One region of the Streptomyces sp. NPDC001270 genome, then DNA from elsewhere that is predicted to be linked to it. Evidence: riboswitches for the same ligand, from Rfam matches in the RefSeq annotation. Region 1 holds a riboswitch; the other holds the start of a gene.
The links. Region 1 has a riboswitch for S-adenosylmethionine ahead of ACFY2B_RS23575 (aminotransferase class V-fold PLP-dependent enzyme). Riboswitches for the same ligand answer to the same signal wherever they lie in the genome.
Positions count from the first base shown of each region.

Region 2: linked by a shared signal. The riboswitch ahead of thrC (threonine synthase) and the one ahead of ACFY2B_RS23575 (aminotransferase class V-fold PLP-dependent enzyme) in region 1 are both predicted to bind S-adenosylmethionine.

Region 1 covers NZ_JBIAXM010000014.1:7,809-11,201, reverse strand. The annotation lists gene ACFY2B_RS23585 (rhomboid family intramembrane serine protease) at 1-47, shown strand, start outside; gene ACFY2B_RS23580 (Lrp/AsnC family transcriptional regulator) at 44-325, shown strand; gene ACFY2B_RS23575 (aminotransferase class V-fold PLP-dependent enzyme) at 365-1,726, opposite strand; SAM riboswitch class IV at 1,900-2,016, opposite strand; gene ACFY2B_RS23570 (hypothetical protein) at 2,100-2,273, opposite strand; gene ACFY2B_RS23565 (PRC-barrel domain-containing protein) at 2,300-2,656, opposite strand; gene trpD (anthranilate phosphoribosyltransferase) at 2,883-3,393, opposite strand, start outside.
Region 2 covers NZ_JBIAXM010000006.1:197,819-201,211, forward strand. The annotation lists gene ACFY2B_RS12730 (MoaD/ThiS family protein) at 1-47, opposite strand, end outside; gene thrC (threonine synthase) at 253-1,536, opposite strand; SAM riboswitch class I at 1,555-1,719, opposite strand; gene ACFY2B_RS12740 (glucosyl-3-phosphoglycerate synthase) at 1,878-2,825, shown strand; gene ACFY2B_RS12745 (trehalose-6-phosphate synthase) at 2,909-3,393, shown strand, end outside.

The DNA of each region.
Region 1 (3,393 bases):
TGAAGGCCGCCCCAGCTCCGGCTCCCGAGGGAGAGAACCAGCCGTGATCACCGCGATCGTGCTCATCAAGACCAGCGTGGACCGGATCCCCGAGATCGCCGAGCAGATCGCCGGGCTGGACAGCGTCAGCGAGGTCTTCTCGGTCACCGGCACCTACGACCTGATCGCCATGGTCCGGGTCGGGCAGCACGAGGACCTCGCCGAGGTCATCCCCGGCCGCATCAGCAAGATCCAGGGCGTGGAGGCCACGGACACCCACGTCGCCTTCCGTACGTACTCCCAGCACGACCTGGAAGCGGCCTTCGCCATCGGGCTGGACAGCTGACAGGCCCCGAGGGGCCTGTCAGCGGGCTCCGGGAGCCGGTCAGGACGCCGGGACGCAGCGGCCGTCCTCGGTGTGGTACTGCCACTTCGCGCCATTGCGGACCAGCTCCTTGACGGCGGTCACGAACCGCTCCACGTGCTCGTCCGGCGTACCCGCGCCGAAGCTGACACGTACGGCGTTGAGGGACTTCTCCCCCGGTGCCGCCTCGGGGGCACCGCACTCGCCCTGGGACTGCGGATCGGTGCCTAGCAGGGTGCGGACGAGGGGGTGGGCGCAGAACAGCCCGTCGCGGACGCCGATGCCGTACTCGGCGGAGAGCGCCGCGGCGAAGTGGGAGCTGTTCCAGCCCTCGACCACGAAGGAGAGCACGCCCACCCGAGGGGCGTCGTCGCCGAACAGGGACAGCACCCTGACCTCGGGGACCTCGGCCAGACCCGCGCGGACCGTGTCGATCAGGTGCCGCTCACGGGCGACCAGGGTGTCGAAGCCGGCCTCGGTGAGCGCCTTGCAGGCGGAGGCGACGGCGTAGGCGCCGATCACGTTCGGCGAGCCGGCCTCGTGGCGGGCGGCCGTCTCGTGCCACTCCACGGCCACGCCCCCGTCCGCCCGCCGGGTGACCGTACGGCTCGCCCCGCCGCCCGCGAGGTACGGCTGCGCCGCGCGCAGCCAGTCGGCACGGCCGGCCAGCACGCCGGCGCCGAAGGGGGCGTACAGCTTGTGCCCGGAGAAGGCGACCCAGTCGACGTCGAGGTCGCGCACCGACACCGGGTGGTGCGGGGCGAGCTGGGCGGCGTCCAGGACGATCCGGGCGCCGTGCTCATGGGCGGCGGCGGCCAGCTCGCGCACCGGCCACAGCTCACCGGTGACGTTGGAGGCGCCGGTGACGCAGACCAGGGCCGGGGCCTGCGGGTCACGGTCGCCCAGCGCCCGCCGGAGGGTCGCGACGGCCTGTGCCGGGGTTTCGGGTGCGTCGAGATAGCTGACCCGGGCGTTCTTCCAGGGCAGCAGGGAGGCGTGGTGCTCGGTCTCGAAGACGAAGACCTGGCAGTCGGCCGGGACCACGGCGGCGAGGAGGTTGAGCGAGTCGGTGGTGGAACGGGTGAAGATCACCTGGTCGTCGGCGCGGCAGTCCAGGAACCCGGCGACGGTCGCGCGGGCGTTCTCGAACAGGTCGGTGGACAGCTGCGAGAGGTAGCCGGCGCCGCGGTGCACGCTGCCGTAGTAGGGGGCGTACGCGGCGACGTCGTCCCAGACGCGCTGGAGGGCGGGGGCGCTGGCGGCGTAGTCGAGTGCGGCGTAGGTGACCTCGCCGCCGGTGACGAGCGGGACGGTGACGTCACGGCCCAGGACGGGCAGCGGGGCGCACACGGACGGGGCGGAGGCAGCGGTGGAGACAGACATGGCACAACTCCCGTGAAGGCAGGCGAAATTCGCCGCGCGAGCACCGGTACGGAGGGTGCGGCTCAGCGCGGGAAGGGGAAAAGGGGGTGCGGAGGCGGGGCTCTGCGGCCCTATCGCATTCGCTTGCTCACGGGTGGCTCCCTCGGCGTCCAGGACCCCTGGATTCCACGAGGGGTCCGCGCTTGCCGCAGACCTCGCTGCCTACGGCCTGGTCTTCACCCGGGGCACCCCGCCACGGACGGAGGGTTGCCGGACAGTCGGCCGGGGCCGAATGACTGTCACTCATGACCTGGACGGAAAAATACGCGGGTGATCGATCGCCCGCAACTCGTGTCCGGATGACGGGACGCACACACGCGTGGGCGCGGCCCCGTCACCGGACGAGGCGCCGGTGCGATCGCCGCGCCCAGCGCGCGCCGACCAGCAGGAGGTCGGCCACGAAGACCACCACACCGATGACCAGAAGGTAGGTCAGTCCCTGCACCACCGTGCCGACCAGTCCCAGGCCGACCGCCACGAGGATCAAGAACAGGAAGAACGCCAACACGGGCGGCCACCTCCTCCGATCCGGCCTCAGCGGCGCGCGAGGCGGCGCCCGCGGTCGGCGCCCGGCTCGTAGGGCCGGTCGTAGTGCTTGAAGATCTCTTCCTCGCGGGCGGCCGGCAGGACGCCGTCCGTGCCGATCGACGGCGCCTTCCTCACTTGCCCCTTCGTGTACGCCACCCGCACGTATCCGGGTCCTACGGTCGCCTCGTCGACGGGGACGAAGACGAGTCGCTGCCGGGTGGGCAGCCCGGTTCGGACGGTGGCCACGGACGGCGCGTCGGTGGTGGTGTCCACGTAGACCCCTTCCAGGGCACCGATCTTGCGGCCCTCGGGATCGATCACATCACGGTTGCGCCACTCGCGGATATCGGCTGAATGGATCATGCCTGGCTCCTTGCGGCCCGCCGGGGACTCTCCTGTGCCCCACTGTACTATGACCAGTTTGACCTGGTATTTCCGCGGGTCGCCCGGGCACTGGTGCCGTGGCCGGAAAGGTTTGCCGGAAAACTCGCGCCGTCCGGTGCCGGGAGCGCCTCCCGCGCGAGCGGAGCCGAGCGAGGGGGGAGCCGTACTGGGCGTCGCCAGCCGGTGAACCTTTCCGGTCGCAGCCCTAGGCGTGACTGGCGGTCACCCAGTGGTCCAGGGAGTGCCTGGCCGCGCCCGAGTCGATCGACTCCGCGGCCTTGGCCATGGCGGCGCGGATCTGCTCCACCAGCGGCCCGTCCCCCGGGTTCAGGGCCACCAGGGCCGCCGCCGAGTTCAGCAGGACGGCATCCCGTACCGGGCCGGGCTCGCCGTCCAGCAGGCGGCGGGCCACCGCCGCGTTGTAGGCGGGGTCGGCGCCGCGCAGGGCCTCCACCGGCACCAGGTCCAGACCGACGTCCCGCGGGTCGAAGACGTGCTCGGTGACCTTGCCGTCGCGCACCACCCACACCCGGGAGGTGGCGGTGGTCGTCAGTTCGTCGAGGCCGTCGTCCCCCCGGAAGACCAGTGCGGACGAGCCGCGCTCGGCCAGCACGCCGGCGATGAGCCCGGCCATCCGGGTGTCGAAGCAGCCGATCGCCGAGGCACCGACCCGGGCCGGGTTGGTCAGCGGGCCGAGGAGGTTGAACGAGGTCGGG
Region 2 (3,393 bases), on a different contig from region 1:
CCGGTATAGGTGCGCAGGATGGTGGGGATACGAACGGTGACGCTCATGCGGTGTGACCTCCGGTCGGGTGCACAGGTGGTACGGCGGGGAAGGGGAGTGACGGGCTCCGCCGGCCCGCGGCACGCATACGACCTCGGATGCGGCCTCGGACGGCGTCTCGGACACGGGCTCGGTCAGGACCGGCCGGCGGCACGCCGCCAGTCATGCGGAACCGCCGGTCATGCGGAACCGCCAGTCATGCGGAACCGCCGGTCATACGAGGCCGGCCGCTCGGAAGGAGTCCAGGTTCGGACGGATGGTGGCGGTCAGGCCGGTGCCGGCCACCGCGTCGAGGGTCTTGAGGCCGTCGCCGGTGTTGAGGACGACCGTGGTGAGCGCGGGGTCGAGGACACCGTTCTCGATCAGCTTCTTCGTCACGCCCACGGTCACCCCGCCGGCCGTCTCCGCGAAGATGCCCTCGGTCTGCGCCAGCAGCTTGATCGCGTCGACGATCTGCTCGTCCGTGACGTCCTCCACGGCGCCGCCGGTGCGGCGGGCGATGTCGAGGACGTAGGGGCCGTCGGCCGGGTTGCCGATCGCCAGGGACTTGGCGATGGTGTTCGGCTTCTGCGGCCGGACCACCTCGTGTCCGGCCTTGAACGCGGCCGACACCGGCGAGCAGCCCTCGGCCTGCGCGCCGAAGATCTTGTAGGGCCGGTCCTCGACGAGGCCCAGCGCGATCAGCTCCTTCAGCCCCTTGTCGATCTTGGTGAGCTGGGAGCCGGAGGCGATCGGGACGACGATCTGGTCGGGCAGCCGCCAGCCGAGCTGCTCGCAGATCTCGTACGCCAGGGTCTTGGAGCCCTCCGCGTAGTACGGCCGCAGGTTGACGTTGACGAAGCCCCAGCCCTCGCCGGCCGGGTCGCCGATCAGCTCGGAGCAGAAACGGTTCACGTCGTCGTAGGTGCCCTCGATGCCGACGAGGTCACCGCCGTAGACCGCGGCCATGACGACCTTGCCCTGCTCCAGGTCGTGCGGGATGAACACGCAGGAACGCAGGCCCGCGCGGGCGGCGGCGGCGCCGACGGCTCCGGCCAGGTTGCCGGTCGAGGAGCAGGAGAGGGTGGTGAAGCCGAAGGCGCGCGCCGCCTCCAGCGCCTGGGCGACCACCCGGTCCTTGAAGGAGTGCGTCGGGTTGCCGGAGTCGTCCTTGACGTACAGGCCGCCGGTGACGCCCAGCTCGCGGGCCAGGTTGTCGGCCTGGACCAGCTTGGTCCAGCCGGGGTTCAGATTGGGCTTCCCGGCCACGTCCGCGGGGACGGGCAGCAGCGGCGCGTAGCGCCAGATGTTCGCGGGTCCCGCCTCGATCGTGCGGCGCAGCTCCTCGGTGTCGTAGGCCGAGTAGTCGTACGCGATCTCCAGCGGGCCGAAACACTCCTCGCAGGCGAACACCGGGCCGAGCGGTACCCGGTGACCGCACTCGCGGCAGCTCAGGGCAGCGGCGGGGCCGAGGTCGACGGTCGGGTTCGTGGTGCTTGCAACGGTCTGCACAGCCATGTGAGGCGAGGCCCTTTCTCCTCATCTTCCCCACGACGCATCTCGCCGTGAGACGGAATTGGCACCTTCCCAAGCCGGGAGCCTCGCGAGAACGATCGGATTGCGCTGCGATCAGTACGAGTACCGACTGGAGGGTTGCCGGGGCTTCATCGGGCCGTATCCCTCTGCCCCTCTGGATGAGCTGTATGCGGTTGTGTACACCGATGACCCCCGACATGCGATGGTCATCCGCGTTGTTCAAGACTGTAACCGAAGGCCAGGACAGTTGAGATAGTCGTCCGAACCGCGAGATGGGTCACACACGCACCCGGTGTGATCACGACAGTGAGGAGCCGCCGACCGTGCTGGAAGAAGTGGAACGCTGGCTGGCCACCCGCTCCTGGTCCGTGACCGATCGACCGCTGCACAAGATACTCGCCGCGAAACAGCGCACCGGCCTGTCGGTCTCCGTGGTCCTGCCCGCGCTCGACGAGGAGGCGACGGTCGGCGCCATCGTCGCCGCCGTCCGGCACGACCTCATGCTGCGGGAGGTGCCGCTGGTCGACGAGATCGTCGTCGTCGACTCGGGGTCCACCGACCGCACCTCCGAGGTGGCCGCCGCGGCGGGCGCCCGGGTGGTGCACCGCGACGACATCCTGCCCCGGCTGCCCGCCGTCCCCGGCAAGGGCGAGGTGCTGTGGCGCTCGCTGCTGGTCACCAGCGGGGACATCGTCTGCTTCGTCGACGCCGACCTGCGGAACTTCTCCTCCGACTTCGTCACCGGGATCGTCGGCCCGCTGCTCACCGAGCCGGACGTCGACCTGGTCAAGGCCATGTACGACCGCCCGCTGGCCGGCGCGGCCGGGCAGGGCGGCCGGGTCACCGAGCTGATGGCCCGCCCGCTGCTCAACATGCACTGGCCGCAGCTGGCCGGTTTCGTGCAGCCGCTCGGCGGCGAGTACGCGGCCCGCCGCTCGCTGCTGGAACAGCTGCCGTTCCCGGTCGGGTACGGCGTCGAGCTGGGCATGCTGGTCGACGCCCTGCACCTGGTGGGCCTGGACGCGCTCGCCCAGGTCGACGTGGGCGTGCGCAAGCACCGGCACCAGGACGGGCAGGCGCTCGGCCGGATGGCCGCGGCGATCTACCGCACCGCGCAGCTGCGGCTGGCCCGCGGACACCTGGTACGGCCCCGCCTCACCCAGTTCGAGCGGGGCGAGGACGGTTTCGAGCCGCACACCCACGCGGTGGACACCGAGGAACGGCCGCCCATGGTGGAGATCGCCGAGTACGCGCGGCGCCAGGTCGCGTGAGCGGGAAAAACTCACCGTATACGATCGCTGACTGGCCGCAACCGTACGTTTGAGCGTTTCCGGGCCGGGCTAGGTTGAGGCGTATGGCTTCCACGCAGGGTGCTGCCCAGGTGCTGGTCGCGTCCAACCGCGGCCCGGTCTCGTACGGCGTCCGGGAGGACGGCTCGCTGGCCGCCAGGCGGGGCGGCGGCGGGCTGGTCTCCGGGCTGTCGGCGATCGGGCCCGAGGCGGGCGCGCTGTGGGTGTGCTCGGCGCTGTCCGACGGCGACCGGGAGGCGGTGCGGCGCGGTGTGGGCGAGGACGGCGTGCGGATGCTCGCGGTCCCGGCCGACGTGCACGCGGACGCGTACAACGGCATCGCGAACTCGGTCCTCTGGTTCGTCCACCACATGCTGTACCAGACACCGCTGGAGCCCGTCTTCGACGCGGAGTTCCGCCGTCAGTGGGCGTCGTACGAGACCTACAACCGGATGTTCGCCGAGGCGCTGGCCGAGGAGGCGGCCGAGGGCGCCGCGGTGCTGGTGCAGGACTACCACCTGTGCCTGGTGCCGGGCATGCTGCGCGAGAA